Linked DNA regions of Sediminicoccus rosea. The protein of the gene in region 2 interacts with the protein of the main gene of each other region in a pairwise test. Links are inferred from orthologs where the notes say so. Each region holds a gene or a part of one and is shown on either strand. Other genes may lie near its edges. The genes, in order: dnaQ and dnaE.

The links.
Region 1: the proteins of dnaE (region 2) and dnaQ interact in binary tests that used the Escherichia coli proteins (3 or more experiments, as listed by UniProt). The link is inferred for Sediminicoccus rosea from one-to-one orthologs.

What each region holds. Positions count from the first base shown.
Region 1 is NZ_CP137852.1:4,732,136-4,746,708, reverse strand. The notes cover bases 11,047-14,045. They hold dnaQ (DNA polymerase III subunit epsilon), read right to left. Parts: upstream 12,881-14,045; coding sequence 12,212-12,880; downstream 11,047-12,211. Other genes in these bases: R9Z33_RS22820 (shikimate dehydrogenase), read right to left, coding at 13,487-14,045; coaE (dephospho-CoA kinase), read right to left, coding at 12,873-13,490; R9Z33_RS22835 (sugar transferase), read left to right, coding at 11,626-12,246; R9Z33_RS22840 (O-antigen ligase domain-containing protein), read left to right, coding at 11,047-11,633. Outside these bases: R9Z33_RS22870 (glycosyltransferase), read right to left, coding at 1-1,151; R9Z33_RS22865 (HlyD family efflux transporter periplasmic adaptor subunit), read right to left, coding at 1,158-2,453; R9Z33_RS22860 (YjbH domain-containing protein), read right to left, coding at 2,534-4,801; R9Z33_RS22855 (polysaccharide biosynthesis/export family protein), read right to left, coding at 4,913-7,783; R9Z33_RS22850 (heparinase II/III domain-containing protein), read left to right, coding at 7,941-9,443; R9Z33_RS22845 (hypothetical protein), read left to right, coding at 9,505-10,434; more of R9Z33_RS22840, read left to right, coding at 10,428-11,046; more of R9Z33_RS22820, read right to left, coding at 14,046-14,323; R9Z33_RS22815 (PaaI family thioesterase), read right to left, coding at 14,323-14,573. UniProt on the Escherichia coli protein: DNA polymerase III is a complex, multichain enzyme responsible for most of the replicative synthesis in bacteria. The epsilon subunit contain the editing function and is a proofreading 3'-5' exonuclease.
Region 2 is NZ_CP137852.1:3,808,579-3,824,131, forward strand. Bases 5,437-9,415 are described here. They hold dnaE (DNA polymerase III subunit alpha), read right to left. Parts: upstream 9,057-9,415; coding sequence 5,637-9,056; downstream 5,437-5,636. Other genes in these bases: R9Z33_RS18225 (TIGR00645 family protein), read left to right, coding at 5,437-5,618; R9Z33_RS18235 (glycosyltransferase family 2 protein), read right to left, coding at 9,095-9,415. Outside these bases: R9Z33_RS18190 (Bug family tripartite tricarboxylate transporter substrate binding protein), read right to left, coding at 1-137; R9Z33_RS18195 (hypothetical protein), read right to left, coding at 243-995; R9Z33_RS18200 (YnfA family protein), read right to left, coding at 1,092-1,421; R9Z33_RS18205 (DegT/DnrJ/EryC1/StrS family aminotransferase), read right to left, coding at 1,429-2,577; R9Z33_RS18210 (NAD-dependent epimerase/dehydratase family protein), read right to left, coding at 2,680-3,699; R9Z33_RS18215 (potassium channel family protein), read right to left, coding at 3,770-4,693; R9Z33_RS18220 (RidA family protein), read right to left, coding at 4,693-5,040; more of R9Z33_RS18225, read left to right, coding at 5,088-5,436; more of R9Z33_RS18235, read right to left, coding at 9,416-10,279; R9Z33_RS18240 (hypothetical protein), read right to left, coding at 10,344-12,038; R9Z33_RS18245 (NAD-dependent succinate-semialdehyde dehydrogenase), read right to left, coding at 12,146-13,585; R9Z33_RS18250 (CaiB/BaiF CoA transferase family protein), read right to left, coding at 13,719-14,855; R9Z33_RS18255 (ABC transporter ATP-binding protein), read right to left, coding at 14,932-15,553. UniProt on the Escherichia coli protein: DNA polymerase III is a complex, multichain enzyme responsible for most of the replicative synthesis in bacteria. This DNA polymerase also exhibits 3' to 5' exonuclease activity. The alpha chain is the DNA polymerase catalytic subunit.

The DNA.
Region 1 (14,573 bases), 920 kb from region 2 along the record:
AGAATGGGCGCCACCAGCATCATCAGCCGCGCGAGGAAGCTCGTGCCCCAGTAGAGCACGGTGTCGAGGCAGGAGATCCGCTGCGCCAGCGGCATGCGCCCCGCCCCGGCGAAGGACCAGCGCGTGTGGATCTGCTGCATGGCGCCCAGGCACCAGCGCGCCCGCTGGCCGACATATTCGCCGAGCCCCTCGGGCGCCAGGCCGGCCGAAAGCGCTTCGTCCAGGAAGATGGTGCGCCAGCCATGCTCGGCCAGCTTGAAGCTGGTCAGCATGTCCTCCGTCACCGTCTCCACCGCCATGCCGCCGGCCTGGAGCAGCGCCTCCACGCGCAGCACGGCCGAGGTGCCGCAGCAGAAGGCCGCACCCCAGGCATCCTTGGCGGGCAGGATGTGGTTGAAGAAGAAGCGCTGCTCATCCGGCAGCGCCTTGGCGCAGAGCAGGCCGGCCTGCAGCGGGTCGGGGTTGAAGAAATGCTGCGGCGTCTGGACGATGCCGACATCCGCCGCGCGGAACAGCGGCAGCGTGCGGCGCAGGATGTCCCGGTGGGCCGAGAAATCGGCGTCCAGCAGCAGCACGAATTCGGGCCGGCGGCCGGTGCTGATGGCGTGCGCGAGCCCGTTGTTCACATTGCCCGCCTTGGCGTGCCGCCCCTTCACCCGCCGCACGTAGAGCGCGCCAAGCTCCGCCGCGAGGTCGCGCACCCAGTCCCGCGCGCCGTCATCCAGCACCCAGACGCGCAGGTCGGCATGGGCGATGCGCGTGGCGCAGAGGATGCTGCGCTCCAGGATCTCCGGGCCTTCATTGTAGGTGCAGAGCAGCACGTCCACCGGCGCGTCGCGCAGGGCCGGCGGCGCGGGGTGCGCGGCATCGGCCGTGCGGTCGCGGTGGCGGAGCAGGAACACCATGACGAGTGCCGAGGAGAGGGCGGCCAGCGTCTCCATCACCAGGAAAGCCCAGGCCCAGGCGGCCTGGAAGGCGCCGCCCTCGGGCAGCGGCGCGCCCCAGCGCCAGGCGAGGTAGCGCGCCGTGAAGAACAGGGCGAGGCCAAGGCAGACGGCACGGGACAGCGCCGCCCGTGGCCCGCAGAGCGTGACGACCAGCAATGGCAGGCCCAGCGCCAGCAGCGCCGGCACCCAGGTGGCATCCGGCATCGCCGCCTACCAGGGTCGCGGCAGGCCGCGCCCGTCGAAGATCACGCGCCCGGTGCGCCCCACCGGGCAGGCCTTTTCCGGCTCGAAGGGCGGCAGGGCGATCCTCAGCAGCGCGGTCTGGCCGGGCGTGCGCGTCGGCAGCGCGGCAAGGTTCCCACCCTCGCGCGCCTCCGCCTCGCCCTGGCGCCCGACGACCATGCCGCGCCGCTCCACCGCCTCGCCCGCCAGGCGGAGTCGCGCGGTGCTGCCCGGCGGCACATGCGGCAGCGCGCTTTGCGGTACCGAGGCGAGCAGGAAGGCGCTGCGGCAATCCACCAGCTCGGCCAGGATCTCCTCGGGCAGGACGCGCTGGCCCGCCTGGGTGTGCAGCCGCCACAGGATCAGGCTCCGCGGCGGCGAGATGACGGCGCTGCGCCGCGCCTCATGCAGCTGCCGCTCCTCGGCCAGGCGGCGCTCCGCACGGTCCAGCGCCGCCTGCTGCAGGCTCAGCTGGCGCATCAGCTCGTCGCGGCGCAGCGTGAGCTCATCGAGCCGCTGGTCGGCATAGGCGGCGCCGGTCTGGCCTGGCTGGGTGAAGGCGCCGAGGCGCGCCGCCGCGGCCTGGCGCTGCAGCGCCAGCATCCGCATGCCTTGCGCCTCCGCCTCGCGCCGCGCGATCTCCAGCTCGGCTTCGGCGCGTTCGCGCGCGGCGAGGCTGGCATGGCCGCCACGCGCGAGTTCGCCGGCGCGGGCCGCATCCCGCGCGGCCCGTTCGGCGCGGGCCAGCGCCGCGCTGCGCAAGGCTTCCGCCTCGGCCAGCCAGGCCTGGTTCTCCTCGGCCAGCACGTCCCGGTGCAGGGCGGCGCGGGCGCGCAATTCGCCGGCCATGGCCTCCAGCGCGCGGATCTGGCCGATCAGGGCATCCACCTCCATCCGCGCCCGCTCCCCGTCCTGCTGCGCATCCAGCACGCGGCCGCGATCGGCCTGCATGTTCTCGATGCGCGCGAAGGCCAGCCCGTGCGGCAGCTCGGCGCCCGGCTCCCCCACGAGGTCCGTGACCTCGCCGCCGATGGGCGACCGGACGGGCAAGGTATGGGCCGAGATCACCGCATGGGCGGTGGAGAGCGTCAGTTGCTGGTGCAGCATGCCGGCGACCGCCGCGCCCACCAGGACGAGTGCCAGCAGCAGGCGGCCGCGCCGCGCCAGGAAGCCCCGGCGCGCGGGCAGCGGCGCCGCCGGGGGCAGGCTGAGCCCCGTGGTGGCGCGGCTCATCGCTTCGAAGGCCTCGGCACGCGAGGTTCCGGGCGGTGAGATATCGGGCATTGGGTGAAGTCCGGCGGCGGGCGGCGCCTCTTTTGCCGCGACCTCGGTAAATCAATCGTGACCGAGCGCCGACCCGGCGGTCACCAGGTGAAGCCCGCATAGCCCCGCCGCAGCGCATCGGCCCGGCCTTCGCGCGTCACCTCCCAGAGCGGGCTGTCCACCGCCAGGCGCTGCCCGCCGTCACGCTGCACGGGGCGCAGGTTCAGCGCGGCGCGGTTGCGCGTGGTGAGGCCGAAGAAGTCGAAGGGCACGCGGACATAGATGCCCTTGTCGAAGCTGCCCTCGCCGAAGCGCGCGTAGCTGACATTGGTGAAGGTGGCGAAGCCGCCCACCTCGATGCCGCTGTCGAAGCGGCGCCCCATCTCGATCGTGCCGCCCCAGTCGCCCGCGAGATACCGGCCGCCGCGCAGGGTCGTGTAAAGGTTCCACACCGGCAGATCGAGGTAGAGCGAGGCCTGGCCGGTCACGACGGAATAGCCGAGCGTGCCGATGTTCTGCGTGTATTGCCGCTGCGCCACCCAGTTCAGGTCGAGGCCGATGGCGAAGGGGCGGTCGCGCGGGCGCCAGAGCACCTCGCCGGAAATGCCGCCGAACATCGGCTCCAGCATGCCCGCCGTGACGCGGGCGAAGACGTCGCGCGCGGGCGTCCAGATGCGCTCGGCATAGAGGGCGGGCATGGTGGTGGTGTTGGCGCGGGCGTAGCGCGCGAAATCGCTGCGGACATGCGGCAGCACGCTGTCGCTCGGCAGGCCATCGGCGAAATTGCCGGCGAAGGCCTGCTGCACCGCGCCGGCGATGGCGGTGTTCCAGCCGATGTCGAGCCGCGCGCCGGCGGTTGCGCCCAATTGCCAGCGCACCGCCGTGTCGGGGTCGCCCACCATGATGTTCAGCGCGGGCGCGATGCCCCAGGTCAGGCGCGGCGGCGCGGCATAGGCGGCGGTCGGGCTCGTCTCGTCCCAGGCGGGCAGGAGTTGCGAGGCATGCAGGATCTCCTCCGCGCTGCCCATGGCGCGGCCCTGCGCCTCGAAGGCGCCGCGCAGCGTGACCAGGCGGGCGATGACCACGCCGTCGCGCTCCCAGATCACGCGGATGCGCTCGATCTGCGCGGGCAGGATAGGCTGGGCCGCGCGCACCACGCGGGAGGTGACTTGCGCCAGGGTGCGATATTGCCCGCCGGAGACGGCGATATGCGCCTCGTCCCCGCGCAGGTCGAGCGAGATGGGCAGGAAGCTCTGGGCGCGCAGCGCGGGAAAGAGGCGGCGCGCCAGCACGGCGTTTTCCGTCGCCTCGCCCTCGGCATCGTCGCGCCCCATGCGGATCTGCCCCTCGAAGCCGGCCGAGGCGGCGAGCAGGCGTTCGCGCCACCCACGCAGCGGCTCGGGCGGTGGCGGCGGCGCGCCTTCGACGGGGCGGGGGCGCATGGGGGGCGGCGGTTCGCGCGGCAGGTCCGGCGGCGCGTTGGGATCGAGCCGCAGCGAGGCGCGCACCAGGAAATCCGTGCCGTAGAGAAAGGAGGCGCCGATATCGAGATAGGGGTTGGGCTGCCAGTTCAGGCCGATGTTCACGCGGCTCGCCGCCTCGCCGCGCAGGTTGGTGGTGCGGGTGGGATAGCCGCCGCGCTCGTCGCGCAGCGCATCGGCCGAGTATTCGATCTTGGCGCGCAGCCCCTCGATCGGCCCCCAGGGGGTGGGGATCGGCGGCACGGAGTATTCGAGGCCGGCGAAGATGCCGGAATAGGGCCCGCGGAACAGGCTGTTCCAGGCGACCGTGCCGCCCTGGCCCACGCTGCGTGGCCGCGTGCCGAAGCCGGCCGGGCCATAGGTCAGCGGGTTCGTCACATCCTGCCCGGAAGACAGCCGGCCCCAGCCCATGCCGAGCGTCGCGTCGAGCGACCAGAAGCGCTTGGAGGCGACGATGTATTCGCCCTGGTAGATGCCGGTGCCGATCACGTCCTGCAGGCCGATGGCCAGGGCCGGTCGCCAGGCGCCCTCCTCCCAGACGCGCAGCTTGATGTCGAAGGCGCGGTCGGTCGTGGTGCCGCGGCCGGTTGTGCCGTTCAGCCGGTCGCTCAGCCGGAAGGTGGTCTCGAGGAAGGGCAGCGCCTGGAAATTGATGAAGAAGAAGTCCCGCTGCCGCCGCCAGGACATGCCGCCCTCGATGACGCCATCGGGGCGGAAGCGCGCATTGGGCATCTCGAGCAGGCCGACGCGGCCGAAATTGGAACCGGTGGCGGGGACTTCGTCGAGGGCACGGGCGGGGGCGGCGAGCACCAGCAGCCCGGCCAGGATGGCTGCCGCCCCACCACAACCCGGCCGCATGGCGGCCGGCGCGCCCAGACCGCGCGTCACGTCAGCGTGCCAGCGGTGGCGCGACGCCAAGCCGGCGCCCCGCACGCGGTGCCATGGCCTTCCCACCCGGCCGCACGGAGGCCGGCGCGCCCGGCGTTTGGGGGGCAGAGATCAATTCCCTCCCCGGTAGATCACGGCCAGCGCGGCCGCCGAGATCGCGAGTTGCCCCGCGATCTGCGTCATGTCGCGCAGGAAGCCCCAGGATTCGAAGGGCGAGGGATCATTGGGCACGATCACCAGGCTGCCCGGCGGCACCGGCGGCCCGCCCTGCTGCCAGGCGCCGAGGCCGGCCGGCACCGAGGTACCGTTGGGCAGCACGAGGAAGGCGCGCGAGGGGTCGGCGAAGCGCTGCGTGCCGCCCGCGGCCCGCACGTACTGGCTGGCCCGCCAGCCGCTGGTGAATTGCAGGCTGCCAGGATTCTGCACCGCGCCCACCACCGTCACGTCGTTCGGCCGCTTGGGCATGACGATCAGGTCGCCCGGCTCCAGCAGCACGTCCAGTTCCGGCCGCCCGGCGAGCACGACGGGATTGGCCTCCACCACCATGCGACCGGCGGCGGGGATGTTCCGCAGGCTGGCGGCCAGCTGCTGCCCCGCGGCCACCGCGCCCGAGACATCGGTGCCGCGGCCGCTGCTGCCGACCACGGCGGTGCCGGCGGCCACCTGCATCAGGCCCATTTCCAGCTCGCGGGCGGTGCGGTTGAAGCCTTCCTGCTGGCGCGCGCGCGCCGCCTCGCGCGTGAAGACGGCGCCATAGGGATAGGCCTGCGGCGTCAGCCCGCCCGCGCGGGCGATGACCTCCGAAAGGCGCTCGCCGCGACGGATGTCGTAGACGCCGGGGCGCAGGAACTCGCCCATCAGCGTGACGGGGCCGTTGTCGCGGTCGCCGAAGCCGCGCGGGATGCGGACGCCGTCGCGCGGGGAGAGGCGGACGGCGGCGAAGTTGCGGCTTCGCAGGTCGAGGAGGGTGCGCGTGAGCGGGATGGCGCTGGTCTGGTCCGAGGGCTCGCGCGTCAGTTCGACGCTGGAGAGGTCGGCCGTGTCGGTCAGGCCGCCCGCCACGGCCAGCACCTGATCCAGCCCGGTGCCGTTGGTGATGGGATAGAGGCCGGGCAGCCGGCCCTCGCCCGTCAATGTCATGGCATTGTCGAGCAGGTAGGTGAGCAGCGCGGGATAATCGAGGAAGACCTGCGGGCAGGGTGCCTCGCCCAGCCGGCGGAAGCCGCCGATCCGGGCATGGGCGAAGCGCTGCGGCGAGGACCGCGCCGCGATCTCAAGCTGCGTCAGCGCGGCGCAATCAAGGCCGCGCGACGGATCGGGGCCGGCACCGGGGGGCGTGGGCATGCCCGGCGCCGGCGCGGGAATCACGCTGGGCAGCCCGGCCAGCAGGCTCGCCGGCTGGGGCGGGGGCGTGGCGGGCGGGGCGATGCGCGCCTGGGCCGCGTTCAGCCGCCCGCGCTCGGTCTCGTCGAGCAGGGCCCATTGGACCGTGGGGCTGGAGAGCCAGAGCACATCGGCGAGCGAGAGGATGATGACCTCGTCGCCCTCGGCCAGATGCACATCGGCGCGGCCGGCCAGCACGGCCGAGAGGTCGAAGGGCTGGAAGCGGCGGCCGCGGGTGCGCGCATCGGTGCGCAGGATGACGGCCATGCGGGCATAGGGGTCGGGCCGGACGATGCGGCCATCGCCGAGCAGCCCGCGCAGGCTGGCGCCGCGCCCGCCCAGGGCGCGCGTCAGCGGCTGCGCCACATGGCCGGTGAGGCGGATATTGTGCGCCTGCACATCCGTGCCGGGCTCCACCAGCAGCAGGTCGCCCCGGCGGAGTGGCGATTGCAGGCCGATCTCGCGGAAGGCGCGGCGGCCCTCGCCATCGGTGGTCTCCAGCAGGAAGCGGTTGCCGGAGGGGCGCAGCGCATCGCCCGCGAGGCGCAGCATGGTGCCGAGCGGGGATGAGCCGCTGCCCGGCGGCAGCTCATAGATGGCGGGGCGCGAAACCTCGCCGCCCAGCGCCACCACGCCGCCGATGGGGGGCACCAGGATGCGCTCACCCTCGCGCAGCGTGAGATCCGGCGGCTCGCCCTCGCCGGCCAGCACGGGGTAGAGGTCCAGCACGCGGCGGCCGCGCGGGCCCTCGACGCGGATGGCGCGCAGCGTGCCGGATTTCCGCACACCCTGCGCCGCCACCAGCGCGTCGAACACATTGGCGAGCGGCGAGAGGGCGACGACGCCCGGGCGCTGCACCTCGCCGCCCACGAAGATCGTCACCTGGCGCATCTGCCGGACGGAGATGAAGACGTCGGCGCCCGCCAGCTCGCGCTGGGCGCGGCGGCCCAGTTCCTCGCGCAGTTCGCGCAGCGTGCGGTCGGCCGCGGCGAGGGGCGGCAGGTTGGGCAGCAGCAGCATGCCCTCTCGTGACACGCGCAGGGTCAGGTCCTGGCTGGTGCGGCCGCGGAAGCTGATCACCAGCTCGTCATCGCGGCCGATGATGTAGTCCTCCGGGATGGCGCCGGAGGCCTGGTTCAGCTGCTGGCCGAAGGCCTGGCCGGCCAGCGCGCCGGGCGGGTTGGTGCGGAAGCTGTCATAGCCGAATTGCCGGAGCGGCTGCGGCGTCATGGGCATGCGCGCGGCCGGGGTGGCGGCGGCGAGGGAGGCGGGCTGCGGGCGGCGATTCTCGAAGAACTGCTCGATGGGCGAGAGCGGCTCATCGGTCGCGGCCGGCGTCGGCGCCGGCAGGCCGAGGCTGGAGAAGGGTGCCGGCTGCGGTGCGGTGGGGCTCTGGCTGCCCAGCGTGCGGCCGGCGCCGGCATCGAGCAGCCGCTGGAGGATGTCCTGCTGGGCGCTGGGCGGCAGGGCCTGCAGCGGCGCGCCGCCGGGCAGGGTGGAGGGCAGGGCGGGCGGGCCGATCAGGGAGGGGGCGTTCTGCGCGGCCGCGGGCAAGGCCAGCACCAAGGTCCAGAGGGCCAGGACGCGGGCATGCTTCAACGAACGGGCTCCCCATTTTGGCGCAAGAACAGAAATCGAAAATTTAGTTATGAAAAAATAAGATGCATTATTTGCAACCATGCGGCGAAGCCTCCCCTCCTCGTCAAGCCTCTGGATTGCAAAATTGGATGCTGCTCGCCGTTTGGGGGCGCGGCCTGTGGCTTGGTCGCTGCTGGGCCGCGGCCCCTGGGCGCGTGGCTGGCTCCGCTGGCGGCTGCGCGGGGGCCTCCCGCCGGATGGCGCGGACCTCATGGCGGGGCCGGATGTGCGGCCGCTCTGGGAAGCGAATCGCTGGGCTGAACTGCCGCGCCTGGCGCTGGCTGGGCAGGGGCGGGCGATTCCCGACCGGGTCGCGGCTTGGTTTGCCGCCAACCCGCCCTACCGGGGTGTGAACTGGGCCTGCGGGCAGGAGGCGGCCTTGCGGGTCCTCCACCTCGCGCTTGCCGCGGCCCTGGCCGGCACGCCCGCGCCCGAGGCGGCGATGCGCGCCCTGGCGCGGCGGATCGGCGCCAACCCCGCCTATGCCTGGGCGCAGGACAACAACCATCCGGTCAGCGAGGCCTGCGGCCTGCTGATCTGCGGCCTGGCGCTGGGCGAGGGCGGGCTGGCCCGGCGCGGCGCGCGGCGGCTGGATGCGGCGGTGGCCCGGCTGGTGGCGGCGGATGGCGGCTTCGCGCAACTGAGCCCGGCCTATCACCGGATGCTGCTGGACGTGGTGGCGGTGACCGAATGGCTGCGCCGCCGGGCCGGTGGGCCCGAGGCCGCGCCCCTCACCCTCGCGCGCATGGCGGCGGCGACGCGCTGGCTGCATCGCCTCGCCTGCCCCGTCACCGGGCGGCTGCCCCGCATCGGGCACCAGGATGGCTCGCATGTGGCCGACCTGTCCGCGGCGGGGCCGGATGACGCAAGCGCCAGCCTGGAGCGCGCGGCGCGGATCTTCTGCGGCGCTTCGGCCGGCTGGCCGGCGGATGCGGGCTGTGCCGCCCTCGGCCTCACCCTGCCGGCCGCGGTGCTGGCGGCGGAAGCGGATTGGGAGGCGGGCGGGTTGCTCGGGCGGCGCTTCGGCCGCTTCCGCGCTATCCTGCGCGTCGGCCCGCTGCGCTTCCGCCCGGGCCATGCCGACCTCCTGCATCTCGATCTCTGGCGCGAGGGGGAGAACCTGCTGCGCGATGGCGGCACCGGCGCCTACAACCCGGCCGACCCCGCCTGGTTGGACTATTTCCAGGGGGCGGCGGCGCATAACGGCATCGCCTTCGATGGCGAGGACCAGATGCCGCGCCTTGGGCCCTTCCTCTTTCACCACTGGCCCGAGACCGGCGCGCTGCCCGGCGGTGGCTGGTGGCGGGACCATCGCGGCCGTCGCCATGCCCGGGTGCTGCGCGCCGCGCCCGGCGGGCTGGCCGTGGAGGATGCGGTGTCAGGTCCCTTCCGCGAGGCGCTGCTCCGCTGGCGGCTGGCGCCGGGGGACTGGACGCTCGGGGCCGAGGGGGTGGCGGGGGCGGGGATGCGGCTCAGCCTTTCGGCCGATGGCCCCATGGCGCTTCGGCTGGTGCGGGGGATGGAAAGTCGCGCCTATGGGGAGGTGTCGCCCTTGCCGGTGCTCGAGGCGTGCATTTCCGAAACGACCTCCCGCATCACGACACATATCCATAATTTATGATCCCATAGGTTGCATTTCCTGCATCTCCGCCCCCATCCTGCCTGCACGACGTGAGGCCATGATGGCGCTGGACGCTTTGCTCAGGGAGGTGTGGCGCCAGCGCATGGGCATCCTGCTCTGCTGCGCCGTGGTCTATGCCCTGGCCGCGACGTTGCTCTGGAACTGGCCGCGCAGCTTCGTCGCCACCGCCATCGTGGCGCCCTCCGAGACGACGGGCATCGCCACCTCCTCGCTGCTCACGCCCTCGGCCTTCCTGCAGCCCTCCCTGCTCGACCAACGGCCGGGCGGCAATTTCGCGGTCTATCTGGCGGCCCTGCGCGCGCCGGAGGCGGCCAACGTGCTGGCGCGGGACACGCCACTTCTGGCGCAAATCGAGGAGCGCCGCGCCGCCCTGCCGCTCGGCCCGATCCGCCGGCTGCTGGGCCTGCGCCTGCAGGCCGATACGGATGATGCGCTGCGCTTCCTGGAGCGCAACTTCGGCGCCACCCCCTCGCTCACCTCGGTCACCTGGACGCTGGAGCTGGTGCACCGGGACCGTGATTCCGCCCTCGACATGCTGCAACGGCTGCATGCCCAGGCCGAGGGACGGGTTCGCGAAACCCTGGCCGAGCTGGCCGGACGGCGCATCGCGGCGCTGGAGGCGCGGCTGCGCGTCGAGCCCGACCTCTTCCTGCGCAACAGCCTCTATGACCTGCTGGCGCAGCAGCAGCGCGCGGCGCTGGTGGTGGCGGCCGACGAGGCGGCGGCGGCGCGGCTCGTCTCCGTGCCGATGGTGGAGATCCGCCCCTCGGTGCCCAACCGGCCCCTGCTGCTGGTGCTGCTCGCCATCGTGATCCCGGGTGCCGTGCTGCTCGCCGTCACCTGCCGCATCCTGCTGCGGCCGCCCTTGCCGTCCGCGCTGGCCCCCGCCTGGCGACCGCCCGCCGAGCCCGCCCCGGCCCGCAAGGAGCCGGTGCTCACGCGCCTGCCGGGCGGCGACGGCGCATGCTGAGGACGGCGCCGCTCTTCGCGGCGCTGGCGGGGATGGCCGGCGCGGTGCTGCATTTCGCGGGCGCGCTGAAATCCACCCAGGCCGTGGCGAACCTGACCTTCGACATCACGCTGGTCGCGCTGCTGGTGCTGCTGGCGCTGCTGCCGGTGCTCGTTCTGGGCCGGGCCTGGCTGGTTTCGCGCGGCCTCGGCCCCCCGCTCGCCGCCTGCGGGCTGCTCTGGGCCTGGTGGGTGCTGGCCGCGACCTGGAGCCCATGGGGGGAGGGCGTCGCGGACCGGCTGCCGGAGATCGTGCTGGCGGGCCCGCTGATGCTCGCGCTCGGCCTGCTGATCGGCGCGGATCCCGCGGCGCGGCGGGTCTTCGCCGTGGCGGTGATCGGCCTTGGCGCCTATGTCGCGGCCGCCATCGCCTGGGGGCTCGCCACCGATGCCGTGGTGCTGGGCGGGCAGGTGGGTGCCGACCCCTACCGCGTGCGGGTGCAGTATCAGGTGGCCGGGCTCTCCATCGCCTGCGCGGCGGGGCTGGTCGCGCTGCGCGCCACGGCGGCGCGGGGGTTGTGGGTGCCGGTCTGGCTCGCGCTGCTGCTGGCACTCGCGGTGGGCGTGCTGCTGCCGGGCGGGCGGGCGGCGCTGCTGCAACTCGCCGCCGTGGTGGCGCTGGCGCCCGCCCTGCGCTGGCTGCTGGAAGGCCGCAGGGCGGCGGCGCTGGGCTGGATCGCCCTCGTGGCAGCGGGGGGCGGGGCGGGGCTCGGCCTGCTGCTGCTCGATCCCGGGCGCGCCGAGGACCTCGCCACGCTGGAGCGCCTGTTCCGCCCGGGCGGCGGGCAGGATTCCGCGCGGCTGATCCTCTGGGGCGAGGCCTGGCGGCTGGCGGGGGTGGCGGGCCTTGGCCCTGGCGGCTTCCCGCCCGCCATCGGCGTCGGCCAGGATCGCGGACTGCACCCGCACAACCACGCGGTCGAGGCGCTGGTGGAGGGCGGTGCGGTGGGCCTGCTGCTCTGGCTCGCCGTCTTCGGGGGCGCGCTGCTGCTCGCGTTCGCGCGGCTGCCGCGCGTCGCGCCGGAGCGGGCCGCGGTGATCCTCGCGCTGACCCTGCCCGTCGCGATGACCGCCATGGTCTCGACCGACCTCGGCAACCGCATGGTGTGGTTCGCGCTCGGCCTCGTGCTCTCGCTCGGCGTGGAGGCGCGGGATGCCTGACGGCGAGGCCTATCGGCGCTGGGGCAAGCGCGGCTTCGACGTGCTGGGCGCGGCGCTGCTGCTGGCGGCGGGCCTGCCGCTGCTGCTGGGCACCGCGCTGGCGGTGCGCGTCATGCTCGGCCGGCCCGTGCTGTTCCGGGAATGGCGCGCGGGGCGGGACGGCGTGCCGTTCCGCATGGTGAAATTCCGCAGCATGGCGGCCGGGCCCGGCAGCGACGCGCTCCGTCTCTCGCGCTTCGGCCGCGCCATCCGGGCGCTGGCGCTGGATGAATTGCCGCAGCTCTGGCTGGTGCTGCGGGGCGAGATGTCGCTGGTCGGCCCGCGCCCCCTGCCGCTGGACTATGTGCCCCTCTACACCCCGCGCGAGGCGACGCGGCTGGCGGTGCGCCCCGGATTGTGCGGCCTCGCGCAGGCGGAGGGGCGCAACGCCGTGCCCTGGCCCGCGCGTCTCGAATGGGATGCGCGCTATGTGGAGCGTGTGACGCTGCGCGGCGACCTCGTGATCCTCGCGCGTTGCGCCGGGCTGCTGCTGAGCGGCCACGGCGCGCATGCGCCGGGCGAGGCGACCATGGCGCCCCTCACTTCAGCCAGAGGGGGTCCTTCAGCTTCGTGAGGAAGGCCTGGAAGGCTTCCTCCTGCTCGGGCGTCGGCTGCATGGGGCGTGGCGTGCGCGGCGCGCCGGCCTCGCGCAGGATGGTCTGCACCACGGGCGCCGAGCCGAGCACGAGGCCCGGCTGCCGGCCGCCCTTCAGCTCCAGATAGACCTCGGCCAGCAGCTTCACGTCGAGCAGCGCATTGTGCGTCGTGCGCTGCGAGAGATCGATGTTGTAGCGCCGGCAGAGCGCATCCAGGCTGTTCTGCGCGCCGGGGAAGGCGAGGCGCGCGAGCGCCAGGCTGTCCACCATCCGCGCGGGGTCGAGCGTGGGCCGCTTGCAGCGGAACAGCTCGGCATCCAGGTGCTTGAAGTCGAAGGGCGCGTTGTGCGCGACGATGGGGCTGTCGCCCAGGAATTCGAGCATCGCGTCGGCGATCTCGGCGAAGCGTGGCTTGCCCTCCAGGTCGGCGCGGGTGAAGCCGTGCACGCGCGTGGCTTCCGGCGGCACGTCGCGTTCCGGGTCCACCAGCGTGTGAAACACCTTGCCCGTCGGCATGAGGTTCACGATCTCGATCGCGGCGACCTCGATGACGCGGTGGCCCTCCAGCGGCTCGAAGCCGGTGGTCTCGGTGTCGAGGACGACCTCACGCATCGCGCATCTCCCGCGCCTCTTGCCGTACCGCGGCATGCACGAGGCGCCGCACCCGGGCCTGGGCGTGATGGCGCGAGAGGCCGGTCGGGATCACCACATCGGCGCGGCGGCGCTTCTCGGCATCGGGCATCTGGCGGGCGAGAATGGCGTCGAGCCGCGCCTTGGTCATGCCTGGGCGCAGCAGCACGCGGCGGCGCTGCACGGCGGCGGGTGCGGAGACGACGAGGATGCGGTCGAACTCACGGAGGTCACGTCGCGTTTCGAACAGCAGCGGGATGTCGAGCACGACGATGCGCGTGCCGCGCCCGCGCCAGCGCTTGAGAAAGCGCGCCTGCTCGTCGCGCACCAGCGGGTGGATGATGCGCTCCAGCCGCTTCAGCGCCTCGGGCTGGCCGAGCACCGCGCGGCGCAGCGCCTCGCGATCCGTGGCGCCGTCACGCTCGGTTCCCGGGAAGGCCCGGGCGATGGGCCGCACCGCGCGGCCGCCCCGGGCCTGCAGGGCATGCACCGCGGCATCGGCGTCGAAGACCGGGACGCCCAGGCGCTGGAAGGCGCGCGCCGCGGTGGACTTGCCCATGCCGATGCTGCCGGTGAGGCCCCAGACCTTCATCGCGGCGGGATGTCCGCGGCGACGATGCGGCGCAGTTCCTCATCCACCACCGGCGCCACGCCGAACCAGGCCTCGAAGCCGGGCCGCGCCTGATGCAGCAGCATGCCGAGGCCATCCACGCCCAGCAGCCCGCGCGCGCGGGCGGCGGCGAGCAGCCGCGTCTCCAGCGGCACATAGACGATGTCGGCGACGACGGCATGCGCGGGCAGGGGCGCGAGATCCAGCTCCAGCGGCGGCTGCCCGGCCATGCCGAGGCTCGTGCTGTTCACCAGCAGCGCGGCGCCTTCGAGCGGCGGCATGGCGCTGACGGCGATGTTCCCGCCGAGCGCCCGGGCCAGCGCCTCGGCGCGCTGCGGCGTGCGGTTCACCAGGGTCAGATGCGGGCAGCCCGCGTCGAGCAGCGCGGCGGCGATGGCGCGCGCCGCGCCGCCCGCGCCCAGGATCACCGCCGGGCCGCGCCTCGGGTCGTAGTCAGGCAGGGAGGCGAGGAAGCCGAAGCCATCCGTGCAATCGCCGGTGATGCGGCCGTCGCGGAAGACCAGCGTGTTCACCGCGCCGGCGCGATGCGCGCGGGGCAGCACCTCGTCGCAGACCGCGAAGGCGGCCTCCTTGTGCGGGATGGTGACGTTCATGCCGCGGAAGCCCGCGGCCATCAGGCCGCGCACGGCCGTGGTGAAATTCTCGGGCGCGATGGGCAGCGGCACATAGGCCGCATCGAGCCCGTGCCGCGCGATCCAGGTGCCATGCAGCAGCGGCGAGCGCGAATGGGAGACGGGCCAGCCCGCCACCCCCGCCAGCATGGCCTTGCCTGTCAGAATGCGGCCCGTGACCATCAGCCGGTCAGCGAGGGAACCAGCGTCGCCTGCATCGCGGCGCAGAGGCTCTCCGAGCCATCCTCGGCCCGCATCCAGACCTCGGCGCGCGCCACGGTCAGCGTGCGGCCGAGCTTGAGCACCTCGGCCCGGGCGATGGCCAGCACACCACGCGCGGGGCGCAGGAAATTCACCTTGAGCTCCGCCGTCAGCACCTCCTGCCCCGGCGGCAGCAGGGAGAGGGTGGCATAGCCGCAGGCATTGTCGGCCA
Region 2 (15,553 bases):
GCCAGGATGCGCGCGACCAGGTCGGTGATGCCGCCCGCGCCGAAAGGAATCACCAGCCGGATGGTGCGGCCTTGGGCGCGCAATGCGGGGGCTGAGAGCAGCAGCGCCGCGACGGGCAGGGTTCGACGTGTCAGCATCCGCATTCCCCTTGGGTCCAGGCCATCAGCCTGCGCTGGCCCTGCTGCCGCCGCCATCGCGGGATCGGAGAAAAACGGCCACGCCGCGCGCGACCTGCCCAAGGATCAGGCGTCGGTGGCACGCCGGGGATACTGCAGGATCAGCAGTTCGGCGCCCTCCGCCCCGGCCTCGGCCGCGCGGGCAGCATCCTCTGGATGCACATAGACCAGCGAGAGCGGCGGCATGCCGTCCAGGCTTCCCGCCGTCACTACCCAGAACTGGCCCATGCCCGCGGACGGGTCCGGGCCGGTCACGCGCGCGCCGGGCGGCAGGATGTGGCGCCACGCGCCGAGGCCATCGGCGCGCGGCTCCAGCATCTCCTCGACGCGGGCCGGGCCCGTGATGGTGGGCATGGGTTCGACCGGGGCGGTCGTGGTCTGCCAGGGCTTGCGGCCGGGAACGGCCTTCAGCGCCGCCGCCTCCTGCGCGACGTAGCGCGCGCCGGGATCATAGCCGTTGCGCAGCGTGAAATAATGCAGCCCCTCCTCGCCCGCGGTGATCGGCCCGTAGGCCGTGTGGGCATTGGTGTAGTGCACCGTCACCGGCCGCACCGGGTGCCGGCCGAGATGCCCGCCACCGGCCACCACGACCTGGAACTGGTCCGCCGCGTGGAAATGCGACTGCACGACGGAGCCCGGCGGCTGCTCGACCAGGAAGGCCATCGGGTAGTAGGTGCCGGGTGCGGGCGGCGGCGGGCTGTCCGCCGTACGGTTGGTCCAGTTGGTGCCGATATAGGTGGTGGTGTGGATCGGTACGCCATTGGCGGTGACGGGGCGGCGGCTGGGGCGGACGGCCTCGGCGGAGGCGGCGATGGGCATGGCTGGTTTCCCCTGGTGCACAGGGAGGCCCGGCCTCCCGCTTGCCGCGCAGACTAGGGGCTGCGCCTCATGCCGCGCAAGAACGGTCCGGACAAATCAGGCCCGCATCGCCCCGGCGAGGATCACCGCTGTTCCGGCCAGGCAGAGCGTGACACCGGCAAGGTCCCAGGCGGTGGGCCGCAGCCCTTCCGCCAGCATCAGCCAGGCGAGGGTCGCGGCGACATAGATTCCGCCATAGGCGGCGAAGGCCCGCCCCGCCGCGATCTCGCCCGGCACCAGCGTCAGCAGCCAGGCGAAGGCAAAGAGCGCGGCGCCGCCGGGCACGAGCCAGAGCAGCGAAGCCCCCTGCCGGAGCACCGCCCAGAAGGCGAAGCATCCGGCGATCTCGAAGAGCGCCGCCAGCGCGAAGACCAGCCAGGTGCCCAAAGGGCGCCTAGAGGCCCGACAGCGCTTCGCAGACCCGCGCCACCTGTTCATCCGTCAGCTCGGGATACATCGGGAGGCTGAACACCTCCTCCGCGACGCGGGCGGTCTCGGCGCAATTGGCGGGGCCGAGCGGCACGCGGCCGGCATAGGCGGGCTGGCTGTGCACCGGCATGGGGTAGTGGATGCCCGTGCCGATGCCGCGCGCCTTGAGCGAGAACATGAACTCGTCCCGCTTCGGGTGGCGCAGCACATAAAGGTGAAACACGTGATGCGCGCCTGGCCGCCGCGCGGGCGGCGTCAGCGCCGTGCCGGCCAGCGCCGCGTCATAGGCGGCGGCGATCTGGCGGCGGCGGTCATTCTGCCGGTCCAGGTGCTGCAGCTTCACGCGCAGGATCGCGGCCTGCACCTCGTCCAGCCGGGAATTCACGCCCTGAAGGTCGCTGATGTAGCGGCGCTTCCAGCCATATTGGCGGATCGCGCCGATGCGCGCCGCGAGTTCCCGGTCCGGCGTGGCGAGGATGCCGCCATCACCCAGCGCACCCAGGTTCTTGGTGGGATAGAGGCTGAAGGCCGCCGCATGGCCGATGGTGCCGAGCTTCGCGCCGCCCAGCATCGCGCCATGGCATTGCGCGCAATCCTCGATGAGGAAGACGCCCGCCTCGTCGCAGGCGGCCTTGATCGGCCCGAGATCCACCGCTTGACCGTAGATGTGGACGGGGATCACGGCGCGGATCGGCGGCAGGCCGGGCGGCGGGTCGGCCAGGACGGAGGCCAGCTCATCCGGGTCCATGGTGTAGGTGTCGGGGTCGATGTCGAGCAGCAGGGGCGTGGCGCCCACCATCTCGATGGCGGCGACGGTGGCGACGGCGGTGTGGCTGACCGTGACGACGGTGCTGCCCTCACCGATGCCCATGCCGCGCAGGATCAGCATGATGGCATCCGTGCCGTTGGCGCAGCCCACGGCGTGCATGGTGGGCGCGCCCGGCTGGTCGCCCAGCCAGGCGGCGAATTCCGCCTCGAAGGCCTCGCCCTCGCGGCCCAGGATGTACCAGCCCGAGGCCAGCGCGCGGGCCACGGCGGCGTCGATTTCCGGTTGCAGGGCGCGGTAGCCCGCACCCGGATCGGCGAAGGGAAGGATGGCGGGGGAGGCGTTCATGGGCGTGGCTCTTGATGGCTGTCCGCCTCGGCCCCGGGGGCTCCGGCAGTGTGATTCGACATGCGGCGCGGCCCCCTCGCCTCCGGCGGCGGGGGCCTCGCGTCAGGTGGGCGCGTTGGTGAAAATGTAGTCGCTCATCCGCTCGCGATACCAGTCCAGGCTGAGGCGCAGCCCCTCCTCCAGGCTGGTCAAGGGCGCCCAGCCGGTGGCGGCGCGGAAGGCCTGGTCATCGGCGTGGTAGCTGCCGATGTCGATCGGCGCGCGGTCGGCCGGGAATTCGCGCGTGGTGAAGCTGCCCCGCCCGCCATTCGCCGCGATGACCAACCGCGCCAGGTCGAGCAGCGAGACCGGCGGCGCACCGCCCAGGTTGAACACATGCCCCGCGACATCGGAACTCGCGGCCTGCTCGGCCGCCATCAGGAAGGCGCGGGTCACGTCATCCACATAGGCGAGGTCGCGCAGCTGGGCGCCGCCCCAGACCTCGAAGGGCTCATCCTCCAGCAGGCGGCGCAGCCAGATGCCGAGGAAGGTCTGCCGCGCATCGGCGATGCGCAGGCGCGGGCCGTAGCAATTGGTCAGCCGCAGCGAGACGACGGGGCGGTGCAGCACCCGGTTCTCGAGCATCCAGTACTGCTCACCCGCCCATTTCGAGACGCCATTGGCATCGGGCGGGTTCACCGGGTGCAGCTCGTTCACCGGCAGGCTGATCGGGCGGCCATAGAACTGGCGGGTCGAGGCATGGATCACCGCGGCCTTCGGCGCTGCCTCGCGCATGACCTGCACGAGGCGCACCTGGGCCACCGCATTGATCGCGATGTCGGCCACCGGGTCTCGCTGGCCGCCCATGTGGCTGGTCTGGGCCGCCATGTTGAACAGCACGTCCACGCCCTGGCAGAGCGTGGCCAGCTCGGTGTCGCGCAGGTCGCCGCGGACCAGCATCACGCCCGCGCCCTCGAGATTGGCCGGGTTGGCGCCCCCATCGGGCAGCATGGCGTCCAGCGCCGTCACGCGCGCGCCGAGGCCGGCCAGCGCATGGCAGAGATTGCTGCCGAGAAAGCCCGCGCCGCCGGTCACCAGAACCCGCTTCCGGCGCCAGAAGCCGGGATCACCCAATCCAGTCACGTTCGCCACCTGTGTTCGACGTCCCTCATCATGGCCCGCATTGCGGCGGAATCACGCCCGCGGCGTGGTATCATTTGTCCTCGTCCCGCGTGCCGCCGCCATGGCTGCGCATGATCTCGGCAAAGCCGAAGAGCAGCAGCAACTGACCCAGGATCATCTGGATCGCCGCCAGCAGCCGGATGCCGTCATCCGAGGGCTGGATGTCGCCATAGCCCACCGTCGAGAGCGTGACGATGCTGAAATGCAGCGCGTCCGAGAAGGAAAGCCGCCCGGGCTGGCCCATCAGGATGAAGATCTCCCCGCGTGAGAACTCGTCGGCGATCCGGTAGAAGCAGGCGAAGCCCACCGAGAGCAGGGCGAAGATGCTGACATAGGTGGCGACGGGCACGGCGAGGAACTGGAGCCGCATGCCCACCCGGCGCAGGATGGCCGAGACGTCCACCAGCAGCCGCACGATGTGGCCCACCGAGAAGGCGCCGATCACGGCGATGCCCGCCATGGCGACGAGCAGCGCCACGCTCTGCCATTCCGGCGTGGCCCGGTTGATGGGCGTCGAGAGCGAGACGATGCCGATCATGCAGGTCGGCAGCAGCCAGCCGGCGGCGCGCGGGAGATGCCTGAGGTCGCTCCTGCCCTCGCCCGAGGCGGCGCCGACCAGGACATCCCGCCGCACCCAGCAGGCGAGCACGAAGGCCAGCACCGGCAGGAGGAAGGCCACCGCGCGCGACCACTCGGCCGCCGCGGGGAAGGAGGCGCGCCCGATCACCACGAAGAGGCTGACATAGATGGCAAGCCCGTTCGCGGCCCCCAATGCGAACATCAGCCCGTGCGGGAAGATCAGGTGCAGCCCGCCCAGGGCCAGGCTCGCGATCAGCAGTGCGAGTGCGGCGAAGATCCAGCCCTGGTCGGAGACGCCCATGGCGACCAGCAGCATGAAGGCCAGCGTCAGCACCGTCGCCAGCAAGGCCCGGCGGCGGCGCGAGGGCATGTCCATCAGGGGAGCGCCGCGATCCCGGTGATCTCGACGCGCCAGGCCGGGTCCACCAGCGGCGCCTGGATGGTCATTCGCGCCGGCTTGTTGCCGTGGTCGAGCCAGGCGTCCCAGGCGCGGTTCATGGCCGGCGCATCCGCGATGTCGCGCAGGATGATCTGCACGCTCAGCAGATGTGCCTTGCTGGTTCCCGCCTCGGCCAGCAAGGCGTCGATCTGGGCCAGGATGTCGGCCGTCTGGCCCTCGGCGTCGAGCGTCGCGTCATCGGCCACCTGGCCAGCCAGATAGACCAGGCCGCCATGCACCACGGCACCGGAGAGCCGCCCTTCCTCCGCCAAACGTCGGATCATCGAATCACCCCTTTTTTCCATGCCCTGGTTGAGCCAAATAGCATCCCATGCAGACTCTACTCGACCGCGCGATGATCGCCAGCCGCTACATCCTGGCGGTCTTCTACCTCGGCCTCGCCGTGGCGCTGGCGGCCTATGCCGTCAAGTTCGTCTTCAAGGTCTGGAAGTTCGCCACAACCATCCTGACCGAACAGGATGACAACCAGATCCTGCTCAGCATCCTCTACCTGGTGGACAGCGCGCTGGTCGCCTCGCTGGTCGCGATGGTCGCCATCTCCTCCTATGACAGCCTGGTCTCCCGCCTGATCAACGAGCAGGGCAAGTCCGAGATCGAATGGGTCTCGAACCTCGACCCGGGCAATCTGAAGCTGAAGGTGGCGCTCGCCATCATCGCCATCAGCTCGATCTACCTGCTGCAGAAGTTCATGAATGTGGACAGCCTGGATGACCGCGCGCTGACCTGGGGCATCGTCATCCACCTGTGCTTCGTGGTCGGCGCCCTGGTGCTGGCCTTCATCGACAGGATGCAGGCACAGACCAAGCTGATCGCCAAGGGCGGCAAGACCAAGGACGAGTGACGCCGCGGCGGGGCGGCGTCACACCTCCTCGACGCTGGCCACGCCCTGCACGAGCTTCATCGCCTGCATCATCCGCGGCGAGACATTCCAGCCGCCCGGCAGCGTCACCTCCACCTCCTGCCCCGGCGCCAGGCGCGGCACCAGGCTGACGCGGCCCTTGCCCCGGCCATCGCGCTCCAGGATGGAGCGGATGTCGGGCACGGCCGTCGCGGCTTCGATGAAGATCCGCATCCCCTGGCCCACGCCGGCCGCTGCCTTGTCCAGCCGCTCGACATCGAGAGCCGTCAGGCGCAGCGCCTCGCCCTCCAGCTTGGCGTCGGCCGTGATCAGCACCGCCGTCCCCTCCTCGAGCATGTCGCGGGAGCGGTTCAGCACCTCGCTGAAGAAGGTCACCTCATAGCTGCCCGCCTGGTCGGAGAGGCTGATCCAGGCCATCCGGCTGCCGGTCCGCGTATTGCGCTCCTTTTTCGCATTCACGGTACCGGCGAGCTTGAGCCGGGTGGAACCGCCGCGCACGCGGTCCCCGATCAGGGCGGAGGGTGTCGCCCCAAGCCGGCGCAGCGCGCCCTTGTATTCGTCGAGCGGATGCGCGGAGAGGTGGAAGCCCACCGCCTCCGCCTCAAAGGCCAGCTTGTCGAGCTGCGGCCAGTCCGGGATGTCGGGCAGGCGCAGCAAGGGCGGCCCCTGCTCCACCTCGCCGAAGAGGCCGATCTGGTTGCTCGCGCGGTCCTCGGCCGTCGCCTGCGCGCGGCGCAGCACCGTCTCGGCACCGGCCACGAGGCGGGCGCGGTTGCCCTCCAGGCTGTCGAAGGCGCCGGCCTTGGCAAGGTTTTCCAGCTGCATCTTGTTGAGCAGCTTCGGGTCCACCCGCGCCGCGAAATCGGCGATGCTGGTGAAGGGCGCGTCGCGCGCGGCGACGAGGTCCCGCATGGCCTGGAGGCCCACACGCTTGATCGCGGCCAGCGCGAAGCGGATGGCCGGCCCCTCCTCACGATCCTCAATCGTGAACTCGGCGCCGCTCAGGTTGATGTCGGGCGGCAGCACCTTGATCCCGAGCCGCGCCGCCTCCTGCATATGCGAGGCGAGCTTCTCCGTCTTGTCGAGATCGAGCGACATGGAGGCGGCGAGGAAGGCGACCGGATGGTTCGCCTTCAGCCAGGCCGTGTGATAGGCGACCAGCGCATAGGCCGCCGCGTGCGACTTGTTGAAGCCGTAATTCGCGAATTTCTCCATGAGGTCGAAGACCTCGCCCGCCTTCTCCGCCGGCACGCCGTTCTTGGCCGCACCCTCGCAGAAGATGGCGCGCTGCTTCGCCATGGCGGCCGCGTCCTTCTTGCCCATGGCGCGGCGCAGCAGGTCGGCGCCGCCGAGCGAATAGCCCGCCATGACCTGGGCGATCTGCATCACCTGCTCCTGGTAGACCATGATGCCGTAGGTCTCGCCCAGGATGTCCTGGATGGAGGGATGCGGCGCCTCCCATTTCTCGCCATGCTTGCGGGCGCAATAGGCGGGAATGTTCTCCATCGGGCCCGGCCGGTAGAGCGAGACGGCGGCGATCAGGTCTTCGAAGCGGTCGGGGCGCATGGAGCGCAGGCAGTCCCGCATCCCCTGGCCTTCGAACTGGAACACGCCGGCCGCATCGCCCTTGGCCAGCATGGCGTAGGTGCGCTCGTCATCCAGCGGCAGCTTGTCGAGGTCCACCTCGATGCCGCGCGCGTGCAAAAGCTGCACCGCGCGCTGCAGCACCGTGAGCGTCTTGAGGCCCAGGAAGTCGAACTTCACCAGGCTCGCCTGCTCGACATATTTCATCGAGTACTGGGTGATGAGCGAGGGCGAGCGCGGGTCGCGATAGATCGACGTGATCTCGATCAGCGGCTTGCGGCCGATGACGACGCCCGCCGCATGGGTCGAGGCGTTGCGGTAGAGCCCCTCCACCTGCAGGGCCGTGTCCAGCAGCTTGGCGATGGCTTCGTCGTTTTCCTGCATCTCCTGCAGCTTGGGCTCGCCCTTGATGGCATCGGCGAGGCTGACGGGATTGGCCGGGTTGTTGGGGATCAGGCTCGCGATCTTGTCCACCTGACCATAGGGCATGCCGAGCACGCGCCCCACATCGCGCACCGCCGCCTTGGCCTGCAGCTTGCCGAAGGTGATGATCTGCGCGACCCGGTCCGCGCCGTATTCGCGGCGGACGTAATCAATCACCTCGTCGCGCCGGTCCTGGCAGAAATCGATGTCGAAGTCGGGCATCGAGACGCGTTCGGGATTGAGGAAGCGCTCGAAGAGCAGCCCGAAGCGCAGCGGGTCGAGATCCGTGATGGAAAGCGCCCAGGCGGCGACCGAACCCGCGCCCGAGCCGCGGCCAGGCCCCACCGGGATGCCCTGCTGCTTCGCCCATTGGATGAAGTCGGCCACGATCAGGAAGTAGCCGGAGAAGCCCATCTGCTCGATGACGCCGAGTTCGTATTCCAGCCGCTCGGCATGGGTCGGGGGCACACCCTCGGGGAAGCGGCGCTTCAGGCCCTCGCGCGCCATGTCGGCCACCGTCTCCGCCTCGGTGCGGCCAGGGAGCACCTTGGGGCAGATGGGCAGTTCGGGCTTCTTCGATTCCGCCATGACGGCGCACATGCGCGCGATGGCGAGCGTGTTGTCGCAGGCCTCCGGCAGGTCGGCGAAGAGGGCGCGCATGGCATCTGCCGGCTTGAACCAGTGATGCGGCGTCACGCGGCGGCGATTCTGCTCCGCCACAAGGCGGCCCTCGGCGATGCAGAGCAGCGCGTCATGCGCCACATGAGTCTTCTCCTCGGCGAAGTAGACGTCGTTGGTGGCGACGATGGGCAGGCGCGCCTCATCGGCCAGGCGCAGCAGACCGGGCTCGAGCGCCTGCTGACGCTCGGTGTGGTGGCGCATCAGCTCGACGACGAGGCGCCCGTCATAGGCCTCGCCCAGCTCCCTCAGCAGGCGGACGGCCGCCTCGCGCCGCCCCTCGGCCAGCAGCCGGGAAAGCGGGCCATGGTCGCCGCCCGTCAGCAGCATGAGGCCAGGCGCGTGGGCGAGCAGTTGGTCGAGCGAAAGGGCGGGCTTGCCCGAGACATCCTCGCCAAGCCAGCCGAGCGAGGAGAGGCGCTGGAGGTTTTCCAGGCCTTGGGCGTTCATGGCCAGCGCCACCACGGCGTCAGCGCCGGCGCGCAGCGCCTCGGGCCGCTCCTCGCCCGTGGCCGAGCGGGAGAGCCAGAGCTGGCAGCCCATGATGGGCTGGACGCCCTTCCCCGAGGCGTATTGCGCGAATTCCAGCGCGCCGAAGAGGTTGGCCGTGTCGGTCAGCGCCACCGCCGGCATGCCGGCGGCGAGCGCCAGTCCCGGCAGCTTGTCCACCTTGATGGCGCCCTCGCTGAGCGAATAGGCGGAATGGGTGTGCAGGTGGATGAAGGACTCGGCCATGGCTCAGATTACCATCTGGCAGCCAAGCTGCACGCCCTTCAGCGCCGCGCGCGGACCATGTCCAGCACGGCGATGAAGAAGGCGCCCATGGCCAGCTGAAGCCCGAGCAGCATGCATGTCATGGAGGCGATGGCGAGCCGCATGGTCCCATGCCCGCCGATCTCGCCGAAGCTGACCGCCCCCCAGATGGCGACGGCGGCGAGGCCCAGCAGCAGGCCCAGCACGAAGAGGCCGAGCGCCGTCAGCAGCGCCGGTTCCAGCCCGAAGCGGGCCAGGAAGCGTGTGAGCATGGGCTGTTCCGGCACCAGCCCCTCTCGCGCACCATGGATGCGGGCGAAGGCCCAGAAGAGAATAAGCTGAAACCCCATGCTGACCGCGGCCGAGGCATAGAGCAGCGTGTGCACGTCCAGCGTCAGGCCGCCGAGCTTCGCCGGCCCGGTCAGCAGCGCGCCCATGCCGAAGAGGCCTCCCAGGAAGAGGATCAGACCCGGATAGAGGAAGAGCCAGCGCGGGCAGAAGACCAGCAGGAAGCGCAGATGCCGCCAGCCATCCCGCCAGGAGCGCAGATGCGGCGGGCGCGAGCGGCCATCGGGCGAGAGCGTCGTCGGCACTTCGGTGATGCGCAGCTTCTGCAGCGTCGCCTTCACCACCATCTCGCTCGCGAATTCCATGCCCGGCGCCCGCAGGTCGAGCCCGAGGATCGCATCGCGGTTGAAGCCGCGCAGGCCGCAATGGAAATCCCCGCTCGGGCTGCCGAAGAAGACGCGGCCGATCGTGGTCAGCACCGGGTTGCCCAGGTAGCGATGCAGTGGCGGCATGGCGCCGGGCTTGATGCCGCCCTTGAAGCGGTTGCCCATGACGAGGTCATGGCCTTCGCGCAACTTGGCCACGAAGGGGTCCAGGTTCTCGAAATCGTAGCTGTCGTCGCTGTCACCCATGATGACGTAGCGGCCGCGCGCGCCCTTGATGCCGGCGATCAGCGCGGCACCGTAGCCGCGCTCGGGCACCGGCAGCACCCGCGCGCCGAGGCTGGTCGCGATCTCCTGGCTGCCATCGGTGCTGCCATTGTCGGCGATCAGCACCTCGCCCTGCACGCCGCTGCGCTCGAGATAGCCCATGGCCTTGCGGATGCAGGTGGCCAGCGTCTCCGCCTCGTTCAGGCAGGGCATCAGGATGGTGAGTTCGAGGGGCGTCTCGGGCACGGCGGCCGGCGTGATGGTCATGGCTTCTCCTGGGCCGGTCTCGGCTGCGGCCATATATGGGGTGCGACCCGCGCCTGGAACCCGGTCACCGGGGCGCCTCCCGCCGCAGCGTCCGCCACAGCAGCATCAGCGGCAGGGCGAGGCCCAGCAGCAGGCAGGGCATGGCGGGCGAGAGATAGAGCATGTTCACGCTCGGGATGGCGACGGTGTCGAGATAGGCCAGCAGCGCCACCCGGGTGGCGAAGAGGAGGTAGGCGCCGGCGCAAAGGGCCAGCAACGGCCAGCAGGCGCGCGCCGGCCTTGCCCGCCACAACAGAGGAAGGGCGAGCAGCGCCAGCAGCGCGGCCAGCTGCAGCACCGGCCCGATGATCCCCCAGGCCCGCATCCACCCCTCCAGCCCGCGCAGGATGCGCGTCGCGCGTTCGACAGCGAGCGAGGGGAAGGCATAGGCGGGCGTCGCCTCCTGCCTCAGCACGTCCACGAAGAGGTCACCCCGGACGACATCGAGGAAGGCCGAGGCGCGCGGCTCCAGCTCGGCACCGGAGAAGTAGACGGAGCGCATCTGCCGCGGATCAGGCAGGCGCACCGGAGCGAGGCCGGTGGTCCAGACCTGCCAGGCGGCCCGCAGGCTCGGCAGGATGTAGGCGGTGCGGAAGCGCGGCGCGAGGCTATGGCGTGGCGGCAGGCAGGAGAGCTCGCCCCGCGCGCAGGCGGCGTTCACCTCCTCGGCCAGGCGCTGGTAGAAGCGCCGGACCGCGACCGCATCCGCATGGCCGGCGACGACCACCGTCGCATCGCGCAGCGCCCACATGAACCAGGCGGCGCGGAACTCGTCGTCACAGGGGGTGATGCGGTAGGTCTGGCAGCCCACATTCAGGTAGTCGCGCCCGCGCTCGCTGGCGAAATAGGGGGCAAGCTCGGCCGCCGCCGGGCTTGCGGCGAAGAGCGCTGGCAGCCTCTCCCTCGGCAGCACGATGAGCGAGGGTGCCTCCGGGCCGAGCCGGGCCAGGGCGGAATAGGCGGCGATGAAGGCCGGGTCGCGGAACTCGACGGTGCGAAAGACGCCATAGTGCCGCGCATTGAGGGCGCTGACCGCAAGCACCGGAAGCACCGCCAGGGCGCCGCAGGCCAGCAGCGCCGCCGCCTCGGGCCGCCAGGAGGAGCCGGCCCAGCCACGCCAGAGCGCCAGGCCGCGCAGCGCGAGACAGCCGAGCAGGAAGGGCAGGATCCACACGCTTTCTTCGCGCGTCAGGTGAAACACACCGAGGGCGAGACCCAGCCCGGCAGCCAGCAGCAGGCGCCGGCCCAGCGCCTCGCCGGACCACCGGACCCACCAGAGCAGCAGGGCCAGGATCAGCAGGAGGGTGGGCGTGTAGAAGCCCTCACGGATGATGCGCAGGTTCTCGGTGCCGTAGAGGCCGGGATTGGCCAGCAGTAGCACCAGCAAGGCGAAGAGCGCGCCCTCCTGCGGGATCCAGCGCGACAGGGCGCGCACCAGCAGCACGGCCGCGGCGGCATAGAGCAGCGCCTGGCCGAGCAGCGCGGGAATCGCGAGCCCGCCGGTCAGCGCCAGCCAGAGCGGATAGCCCACGCCCTTGGCCAGGGTGAATTGCGTGTAGGGGCCGAGCCACTGGCCGCTCAGTATGAGCGCCGCATGCCGCACGAAGAGCGCATCATCCACGCCCGCATTGGGGATCGCCATGAGCGGCAAGCTCGCCCAGACCCAGGCGAAGCCGGCCAGGAGCAGGCCATAGAGCGGAATCCAGGGGCGGCCGGGCATGCCGGGCGGGGTAGCCCAGCCCCGGGGCGCCAGCAACCCGCCCCAAAATGAGACAGCCCGCCGCCCGGCCGGGGCCGGAGGGCGGGCTGATCCCGGAAGGCCAGACCTTACAGGCCGGCCTGCGTCACGAACTTGGTGTTGAGGTAGGCCTCGATCGCCTCGTCGCCGCCCTCGGTGCCGTAGCCGCTGTCCTTCACGCCGCCGAAGGGCACCTCGGGGATGGCGAGGCCCAGGTGGTTGATGGTCATCATCCCCACCTCGACGCCGGCCGCCAGCGCGGACGCCGTCTTGCCGCTGCTGGTGAAGGCGTAGCTGGCGAGGCCGAAGGGCAGGCGGTTCGCCTCGGTCACCACATCCTCGAGCGTCTTGAAGGGGCGCATGAGGGCAACGGGGCCGAAGGGCTCCTCGTTCATCGCACGCATGTCGGTGGTGACACCCGCGACGATGGTCGGCTCGAAGAAATAGCCCTTGTTGCCGATGCGGTTGCCACCAGTGACAACCTCCGCACCCTTCTGCTTCGCGTCGGCGATCAGCACCTCCATCTGCGGCACGCGGCGCTCATTGGCCATCGGGCCCATCTGGGTGTCGGCATCGAGCCCGTTGCCGACCTTCAGCGCCTTGGCATGGCCCGCGAAGCTCGCGACGAACTGGTCATAGACCCGCTCCTGCACCAGGAAGCGCGTGGGGGAGACGCAAACCTGGCCGGCATTGCGAAACTTGGCGAAGGCCAGCGTCTTGGCCGCGTGCTCGACATCGGCATCGTCGAAGACCATCGCTGGCGCATGGCCGCCGAGTTCCATGGTCACCCGCTTCATGTGCTGGCCGGCCATCGCCGCCAGCATCTTGCCGACGGGGGTGGAGCCCGTGAACGTCACCTTGCGGATGATCGGGCTCGCGATGAGGTAGGAGCTGATCTCGCTCGGCACGCCGTAGACCAGGCCGATCACGTCACCCGGCACGCCGGCGTCGAGGAAGCACTTGATGAGCGCGGCGGGGCTGGCCGGCGTCTCCTCCGGCGCCTTCACGATGATCGAGCAGCCCGTGGTCAGTGCCGCCGAGAGCTTGCGGACGATCTGGTTGATCGGGAAGTTCCAGGGCGTGAAGGCAGCGACGGGGCCGACCGGCTCCTTGATGGTCATCTGGTAGATGCCGGGCGCACGGGCCGGGATGACATGGCCATAGGCGCGGCGGCCTTCCTCGGCGAACCAGTCGATCGTGTCGGCGCCGCCCATGATCTCGACCTTGGCCTCGGCCAGCGGCTTGCCCTGCTCCATCGTCATCAGGCGGGCGATGTCGTCGGCACGCGCGCGCATCAGGTCGGCCGCCTTGCGCATCATCTTGGAGCGGTCATAGGTGCCGACCTTGCGCCACATCGCGAAGCCGCGTTCGGTCGCGGCCAGCGCCGCATCGAGATCGGCGATGGAGGCGTGCGCAACCGTGCCGATCACCTCCTCATTGGCGGGGTTCAGGACGTCGATCTTGCGGCCATTCTCGCCATCGCGCCATTCGCCAGCGATGTGGAGGAGGGTGTTCGGATAATCGGCCATGCGGGTCTCTCCGGTTGCTTTGAGGTGAAGGTGGGGCAGCTTCGCCCCATGCACAACCCGCCGGCCGCGCCTTACTTGGCCACGGGGCGGGGCCAGCGACGCACCGGCGAGGCGCGCCGCTCCGGCGGGCAGGCTAGTCCCGCCCCAGGATCTCGCGGTTGTGCTGGCCGAGACGCGGCGAATCGCTGCGCGGCGACGGCCGCTTCCGGTTGAAGGAGAGCGGCAGGCCGATCACCTTGGGCCCGCCGCCCGGCAGGTCCTGGATCAGGTCCACCGCCGCCATCTGCGGGCTCGCCGTCACCTCGGCGATGTCGTTCACCGGACCGCTGGGCACGCCGACCGCATCAAGCGCGGCGAGCCATTCATCACGCGGGCGGGTGCGCAGCACCGCGGCGATGAGCGGCAGCAGCGCCTCCTTGTTCCGCACCCGGTTGCCGCCGGTCGCGAAGCGCGGGTCGGCCGCCCATTCCGGATGGCCCATCACCTTGGCGGCGCGGGCGAAGAGCCGGTCATTGCCGGCGGCCAGGCAGAGCGGCCGGTCGGCAGTATCAAAGACCTGGTAGGGCACGATCACCGCCGCCCCCGTGCCGTGGCGCTTGGGCACATCCCCGGTGGCGAGGTGGTTGTTGATCTGGCCCTCCACCCAGAAGGCCGCGGTTTCGAACAGGCTGCCATCCACGAGGCAGCCCTTGCCGGTGCGGTCGCGCCAGCGCAGCGCCGCAAGCGCGCCAATGGTGATGAAAAGGCCGGTCGCCTTGTCGTTGATCGAGGCGCCGCAGAAGGTGGGCGGGCCGTCGGGCTGGCCGGTCACGCTCATCATGCCGCCATAGGCCTGGAGCAGCGGGTCGAAGCCCGGCTTCATCTTCATCGGGCCATCGAAGCCGAAGGCCCAGATGGAGCAGTAGATCAGCCGCGGATGCCGCTCCAGCATGGCCTCCGGCCCGATGCCGATCTCATCCACCACGCCCGGACGAAGGTTCTGGATCAGGATGTCCGCGTTTTCGCAAAGCCGGTGCAGCTCGGCGATGTCCTCGGGCCGCTTCAGGTCGAGCGTGATGGAACGCTTGGAGCGGTTCTGGCCGTGGAAATAGAGCGAGGTGACGCCGTCCGGCCCATAGGGCGGGCCCCAGAGACGGGCGTCATCGCCGCCATCGGGCTTTTCCACCTTGATGACATCGGCCCCCATATCGGCCAGCACCACGCCGGCCAGCGGCCCGGCGAGCGCCTGGCCCACTTCGATCACGGTGAGCCCGGTCAGCGGCAGATCCATCTTGCGTCCTCCTGTTGAGGCGCAGTTTAGGCCTTGGCGCCCAACGCGCTACCCGGGGCGCGCTCCCCAGGGCGCGCTAACCGGGGACGACGCGCCCCTCGCGCAGCGTGACCTTGCGGTCCATCCGCGCGGCCAGCTCCGGATTATGGGTCGCGATCAGGCAGGCGAGGCCCCTGCCCCGCGCCTCGCGCAGCAGCTCGTCGAAGACCAGATTCGCCGTCGCGGTGTCGAGATTGCCGGTCGGCTCGTCGGCCAGCAGGACACGCGGCGCATTGGCCAGGGCACGCGCGATGGCGACGCGTTGCTGCTCGCCGCCCGAAAGCTTGCCCGGCCGGTGCTGCAAGCGTGCGGCGAGGCCGAACTGGCCCAGGATCTCCGCCGCCCGCGCACGCGCCGCGGCGCGCGGCGTGCCGGCGGCGAGCTGCGGCAGCATCACATTCTCCTCCGCCGTGAATTCGGGCAGGAGGTGATGGAACTGGTAGACGAAGCCGATGGTGTTGCGGCGGATCGCCGTGCGCGCGTCATCGCCGAGCGTGCCGGCGGCGGCACCCTCGATGAAGACCTCGCCGCCATCGGGGCGTTCGAGGAGGCCGGTCACATGCAGCAGCGTGGACTTGCCCGTGCCCGAGGGGGCGACGAGAGCCACGATCTCGCCCGGCTGCAAGGTGAGGTCGGCGCCGCGCAGCACCTCCAGCGCA